Regions from separate parts of the Pantoea sp. SYBGC1 genome, predicted to be linked through region 2. Evidence: predicted binding sites of a transcription regulator. Region 2 holds the regulator's gene; the other holds the start of a gene.
What was found. The regulator LexA, encoded in region 2, represses DNA repair genes until DNA is damaged. The targets are predictions, from matches to a motif close to TNCTGTATGTACATACAGNA.
Positions count from the first base shown of each region.

Region 1: umuD (translesion error-prone DNA polymerase V autoproteolytic subunit) is a predicted target of LexA. The motif match lies at 1,607-1,626, and genes of this name have one in related genera.

Region 1 covers NZ_JBXUNM010000001.1:813,258-816,852, forward strand. Annotated here, with positions in the region: gene umuC (translesion error-prone DNA polymerase V subunit UmuC) at 1-1,163, opposite strand, end outside; gene umuD (translesion error-prone DNA polymerase V autoproteolytic subunit) at 1,164-1,586, opposite strand; gene AC2CF9_RS03870 (four-helix bundle copper-binding protein) at 1,867-2,193, shown strand; gene AC2CF9_RS03875 (GtrA family protein) at 2,783-3,145, shown strand; gene AC2CF9_RS03880 (glycosyltransferase family 2 protein) at 3,142-3,595, shown strand, end outside.
Region 2 covers NZ_JBXUNM010000010.1:61,527-65,121, forward strand. Annotated here, with positions in the region: gene plsB (glycerol-3-phosphate 1-O-acyltransferase PlsB) at 1-677, opposite strand, end outside; gene AC2CF9_RS15220 (diacylglycerol kinase) at 805-1,173, shown strand; gene lexA (transcriptional repressor LexA) at 1,279-1,893, shown strand; gene dinF (MATE family efflux transporter DinF) at 2,023-3,345, shown strand; gene AC2CF9_RS15235 (CsbD family protein) at 3,490-3,595, shown strand, end outside.

The DNA of each region.
Region 1 (3,595 bases), on a different contig from region 2:
CACAGCTGCCCCCTGCCTTCCTGGTTTACCTTATCCATCACCTGCATCAGGGCTGCGCTATTTGCACGCGGCTGAAACTCATCAAATAGGTTGAGCTGCGCTACGCCCTGACTGAAAAAATCGCCCAGCATCACGCCCGCTTTCATATATCTCCGGCCATCCAGCCAGATACGATCCAGTGCGTCTGTCGCGACACGGATAATATCCCGGCTGTCGCTGGTCGGGATCGCCAGCCTGCCGAGCGCCTGATTGCCGTAAAATATCTCATCGCCGGCGTGCGGACTGGTACGGATAAACACCGCTATCTGCCGGCAGTACTGGCGCTCTGCTCTCAGCTTCTCTGCGGCCCGCACCGCAAAGTTGCAGATAGCCTCGCGCATATCGCGATAATCAGTGATGCGTGAGCCGAAAGAGCGCGAGCACACTATCTGCTGTTTGTCAGGCGCTAACGCTTCCAGCTCCAGGCAGGATTCACCGCGCAGCTCCCTGACCGTCCGCTCCAGCACCACGCTGAAGTGTTTGCGGATAACCCAGGGACTCTGGTCAGCCAGATCTTTAGCCGTCATCACGCCCATGGCGTTCAGCTTTTTACTGATCCGGCCGCCCACGCCCCATACCTCCTCTACCGGCACCAGCGCCATAAGCTTGCGCTGTCGCTCTGCATCCGACAGATCCACCACCCCGCCGGTTTTGGTCCACTTTTTGGCCGCATAGTTAGCCAGTTTTGCCAGCGTTTTAGTCTGAGCAATACCCACTCCGGTCAGCAGATGCATTTCCCGGTATATCCGCTGCTGGATCTCTCTGCCATACGCTTCCAGCGGCTTATAACGTCCGAAACCGGTCAGATCCATGAACGCTTCATCAATCGAGTAGATTTCAACGGCGGTTGCCATCTCCTCCAGCGTGGTCATGACCCGGTCACTCATATCGGCATAGAGCGCATAGTTCGAGCTGAACACCCGCACATTGTGCCGCGTCAGTTCATCTTTCATTTTAAAATAGGGCGCGCCCATTTTGATACCCAGCTTTCTGGCCTCAGCCGACCGGGCGATCACGCAGCCATCGTTGTTACTCAGCACCACAACCGGCTCGTCTTTCAAATCTGGCCGGAATATCTTTTCACACGACGCATAGAACGCGTTAACGTCCACCAGCGCAAACATTTACGGGCCTATCGTCTTGATGGCGTGTCTGACCACACCAAAAATCTCAAACTGATCGGCGTCCTCAATCGCAATGATCGCGTGCGCCGCATTCATGGGCCTGAGATGCAGGAACGGGCGCAGCATAAGCTGCTTAACCGTAAATTCGCCACAAACTGAAGCAACTACCACATCACCGTGTCCGGCTTTGATTGAGCTGTCTACCACCAGCATATCGCCGTCGTTGATGCCCCCTTCAATCATTGAGTCACCGCTGACCTTAATGAAATATGTCGCGCTGGGATGCTGCACCAGCAGCCTGTTCAGGTCGATTCGCTGCTCAACGTAATCCTGAGCCGGCGAAGGAAAACCGCACGGAACGCGGCTGACGTAAAGCGGTAATTCAAGGATGGCGCGGATGTCCGCCGGGTGTAAAAGCTCCATATCCATGGTCTCAAAATGATTACTGTATATAAATACAGTAATAGCAGATCCCGTAAACGATCAAGCAAATACGCCTGATGTTTTTGTAAAGCCTGAGCGGATAAGACAAATTGAGTGAATTACAGGCGTTAATCGATGAATGTTCACGCAGCTGGCTATCTGGCGCGCGGGCAGAATCATAAAATAAGCGCAGTGCTGAAAAAATTATTAACGTATTCGCAATTTGCATAATCGGATATTTTTTCCAGGCTTAACAGGTAACCCTGACTAAGGAGAAGATATGCTGGATCAATACAAACAGTGCCTTGAAGCCTGCTACCTGTGTGCAGCCGCCTGTGATAACTGTGCCGCTTCATGCCTTAAAGAGGAAAACCTGGAGATGATGCGCGAGTGCATTCGCATGGATATGCAGTGCGCGAATATCTGTCGTCTCGCGGCACAATTTATGACGCTGAAGAGCGAATTTGCCCCCGCGCTCTGCCAGCTGTGTGCTGAGATCTGCCAGAAATGCGGCGATGAGTGCGGCCAGCATCAGCACGATCACTGCCAGGCATGCGCAAAAGCCTGTCATCACTGTGCAGAACTGTGCCGTCAGATGGCCGCGTAATGGCAAAGCCTGAAAACCCGCTTACCGGCGGGTTTTAATCTACAGTGCATTGTGTTTTCCTGAAGAAACAGCGGTAACGTTAAGCTTTTTATTGTGTAATCAGAAAGGATGAGTCTCAGCTTTAAAATCCATGTCCAGCACAGGCTATTGGCTTAAAGATGTGCAGGCATTATTTTTTAATTGTTCGCTATCCTGCTTTCCATAAAAGTCACATCACGCTGTTCTATATATCGAAAAGAAAGACACTGTTTATCTTATATACGTATCATATCCCGCTGATTATTTTCTGTAGTGCAACGGCCAAATTTAATGGCGCACTCTCTTTCGTTTTTCTGTTGTCAGGCTGCGGTGATTCATGCTACCCGGCCTGAGTAGCTGCTTCACCGTTCTGGATGCGACGTGTCAGTTAACGCGCTTCAACGCTTCTGTGTAGCAGGCGTAGCCACTGGGCAGGCCTGATGGTTCACGCTTAGTGGCGCTGTTGTGATTACCCTGTTACCAAAGCTTTTTTTATGCGATTGTTCCTAAAGGGTTGCAGTCTGTTTCACGATGTATAAGATCGTGCAACTCTTAACTTAAGCTAAACGTTATGCTCAAACTATTTTCGCGCTATCTCAGTATCGGCGTACTGAACACCGCTATCCACTGGGCAGTCTTTTATCTGATCCTCTGCACCTCTGATGCTACTCAGTCGCTTGCTAACTTCGGCGCCTTTTGCGTGGCAGTAACGTTCTCATTTTTTGCAAATGCCCGCTGGACGTTCAACTCTGAGACAACAACCCTCCGCTACATGATTTATGTCGCCTTTATGGGCTCTCTGGCCTCTGCTGTCGGCTGGGCGGCGGATAAGTCGGGATTGTCGCCACTGATTACCCTGGTAGTTTTCTCCGCGATAAGCCTGTTCTGTGGCTTCATCTATTCAAAATACATCGTTTTCAGGGAAGCAAAATGAAGATATCCCTTGTAGTCCCCGTTTTTAATGAAGAAGACGCGATACCTATTTTCTATCAGGAAGTACGCCGGGAACTCACCGCGCATGAGATAGAAATCGTGTTTATTAATGACGGCAGCAAAGACGGAACTGAGGCAATTATCAATGCCCTGGCGGTGTCAGATCCTCTGGTTAAAGCGCTCTCATTTACGCGCAATTTTGGTAAGGAACCAGCACTGTTCGCTGGCCTGGAGCATGCAACTGGTGATGCGGTTATCCCGATTGATGTTGATCTGCAGGATCCGATCAATGTCATACCACAGCTGATTGAGCGCTGGCGGGCAGGAGCTGATGTGGTACTGGCGAAGCGTGCAGATCGCAGTACAGACGGGCATATGAAGCGGAAAACAGCGGAGTGGTTCTATCGCCTGCATAACAAAATCAGCTCGCCAACGATTGAAGAGAATGTTG
Region 2 (3,595 bases):
GCTTTCGACTGCAGCAGCTTGTTGAACAGATCCTGACGGGCGGGCAGGCTGGGTCCTACCGCAGCCAGACGCTGGCGGGCAAAGTGAATACGCGCCACGCGCGCCAGCTTCTGTGCAATCGACTTATCCGTGCCGTGTTCGGTCGCCATCTGGCGCAGCGAGACGGTGGAAGAGAAGCGGACGAAGCTGTCGCGGCCGTGCCAGAGAATGGCGAAAAACTTCTGTACGCCATTCAGTACGCGCAGATGCGGCGTAGGCTCGCCCTGAATTTCACGCCCTGGCGCACGGCCAAACATCACCGCCACCGGCAGCATCTGGACATCCAGCTGCGGGTTATTACGATGCAGATCCAGATAGTCGTGAAACAGTTTCACTGACTCCGGGTTCGCCACGTAGTAAGGAAAGACACGCGGGCCATCATGGATAAACACATGACGCGGCAGCAGCGTGCCGTCAATCTCCAGCGGCGCGAGCGGATCGGGCAGATCAAGCCGCAGACACTGGTTACGCAATGTAAGCAGGTCCGCCTTTGAATCATAAGGCAAAACATACATCACGGGACGGGTGGGATCGATACCGTGCTCCGAAACCGGATCGGTCGGTATGACCTTACTTTTTACCAAAATAGAGAGTGGTAAATTCAATAATTTGTAATAGAGTTTACGCCAACCTGACATAGACAACTTGAAGCCTCTTGTTAGCAAAGCGCGGCAAGCATACCAGAAAGTGCAGCGAAGATCTGTGGCTGTGCCATCGCACGCTGCGCACTCATTGACGCCAAAATTACTCAAGGGTTCCCTATTCATGGCAAATAACGTTACCGGCCTGCTACGTATCATCAAAGCGGCGGGCTACTCCTGGCAGGGCATTCGCGCGGCCTGGCAACATGAAGCGGCCTTTCGTCAGGAGGCCGTTGCAGCGGTGATTGCGGTGGTCGTCGCCTGCTGGCTGGATGTGGACGCAGTGACGCGCGTGCTGCTGATTGGTTCGGTGATACTGGTGGTGGTAGTGGAAATCCTCAACAGCGCGATTGAGGCGGTGGTCGACAGAATCGGCCAGGAGCGTCATCCGCTGGCGGGCCGCGCCAAGGATATGGGTTCTGCCGCCGTGCTGCTGACGATCCTTCTCGCGCTGTTTGTCTGGATCACGCTGCTCTGGCCGCGCGCATATTAAGGCCGCCCGTACCGAGATATCGCTGATTTTTGCCGCAGCTGCGGTTTTCATTTCGCCAATACCTGTATATACTCACAGCGACTGTATAAACAACCAGGGGGCGGGATGAAAGCGTTAACCAGCAGGCAGCAGCAGGTCTATGACCTGATTCGCGACCATATTAATTCAACCGGCATGCCGCCAACGCGTGCTGAAATTGCTTCACAGCTGGGCTTCCGCTCACCCAATGCGGCTGAAGAGCACCTGAAAGCGCTGGCGCGTAAAGGAGTCATTGAGATTGTCTCTGGCGCCTCGCGCGGCATTCGCTTGCTGATGGAAGAAGAGACAAGCGGCGGACTGCCGCTGATCGGGCGTGTCGCTGCCGGCGAGCCGCTGCTGGCTCAGGAGCACATCGAGACCCACTATCAGGTCGATGCTAACCTGTTCAAGCCGAGCGCGGATTTTCTGCTGCGCGTTAGCGGCATGTCGATGAAAGATATCGGAATTATGGATGGCGATCTGCTTGCCGTGCATAAAACCCAGGATGTGCGTAATGGCCAGGTCGTGGTAGCGCGCATTGATGACGAAGTCACCGTAAAACGCTGGAAAAAGCAGGGTGCTATCGTGCATCTGCTGCCGGAAAACAGCGATTTTCAGCCTATCGAAGTGGATACGCGCCAGCAGTCTCTGACCGTTGAAGGTCTGGCTGTCGGTATTGTCCGCACCGGTGAATGGCTGTAATACCTGGTTAGCCCCCCCGCTGCGGTCTGTGCCTGCACAGGCCGCGGTCTGCTATATTACCCCTCTGCTTCCAACCGTGGCGCCGTGCAGCTGCATGAGGCGCGTTGCCCGCAATAACAGGACTGGCTGATGCCGCTGTTTACCTCTTCTGATCGCACGCTCTGGCGCCTGGCGCTGCCCATGATCCTCTCTAATATCAGCGTACCGCTGCTGGGCATTGTGGATACGGCTATCATTGGCCACCTCGACAGCCCGGTTTACCTCGGCGGCGTAGCCGTGGGCGCAACGGCCACCAGCTTTGTCTTTATGCTGCTGCTCTTTTTGCGCATGAGCACCACTGGCCTGACGGCGCAGGCGTTCGGCGCCGGCAATAAGCCAGCGCTGGCGCGCGCGCTGATCCAGCCGATGCTGATTGCGCTGGCGGCAGGCGTGCTGTTCATTGTGCTACGAACGCCGGTCAGCGAGCTGGCAGCCGCGCTGATGGGCGGCAGCGAGGCGGTGCAGCAGCAGGCGCAAACCTTTATCGCTATCCGCTGGCTCAGCGCGCCTGCCACGCTGGCAAACCTGGTGATCCTCGGCTGGCTGCTCGGCGTACAGTATGCGCGCGCGCCGATGGTGCTGCTTATCACCGGCAACGTCGTGAATATCCTGCTCGATCTGCTGTTTGTTCTGCAGTGGCACTGGGGCGTGGCGGGCGCCGCAGCGGCCACCGCCGTCGCGGACTATGTGACGCTGGCCGTGGGGGTTTGGATGGTGGCGCGGGTGCTGGCGCTGCGCGGCATATCATTATCGCTGCTTAAAGCCAGCTGGCGCGGCGACGCCGCGCGCCTGTTCCGGCTTAACCGCGACATCATGCTGCGTTCGCTGCTGCTGCAGCTCTGTTTCGCCTCGCTGACGCTGCTGGGCGCGCGACTCGGCGCTGACGTGGTTGCGGTCAATGCGGTATTGCTGATGTTCCTGACTTTTACCGCCTATGCGCTGGATGGTTTTGCGTATGCGGTGGAAGCCTGCTCCGGTGAGGCGACCGGCGCAGGCGATCGCAGCCGGCTGCGGCTGATTTGGTATGCCGCCTGCCGGCAGGCGGGCATTGTGGCGCTGCTGTTCGCTGTGATTTACGCCCTCTGCGGCCCGGCAATTGTTGCGCTGCTGACCTCAATTGAGTCGCTGCGTGAGGCGGCCGACCGCTATCTTATCTGGCAGGTGATCCTGCCGCTGGCTGGCGTCTGGTGCTATCTGCTGGATGGGATGTTTATCGGAGCCACGCGCGGCCGGGATATGCGCAACAGCATGCTGCTGGCGGCGCTGGGCTATGCGCTGACGCTGCTGACGCTGCCGTGGCTCGGAAATCATGGTTTATGGCTGGCTATTACCGTATTCCTCGCGCTGAGAGGCATTACGCTCGGGCTGATCTGGCGTCATCACTGGCAGCGCGACAGCTGGTTCAGCGTGTGATGTCAGCCGATCGGCCAGCAGCGCACAAAACTGGCAGTTTGTGCTGCAGCGGTTAACCTTAACGTGACAGCACGCAGGTTATACGGCGGTTCAGCCCGCGTCAGGGTGGCCACCGTCTGGCTCAGCAAACCGGGGAGAGATGCGATGAACCGAGATGAAGCGAGTGGCAGCTGGAAACAGTTTAAAGGAAAATGCAAAGAGCAGTGGGGCAAGCTGACCGATGATGACCTGAGCGTGATCGAAGGCAGAC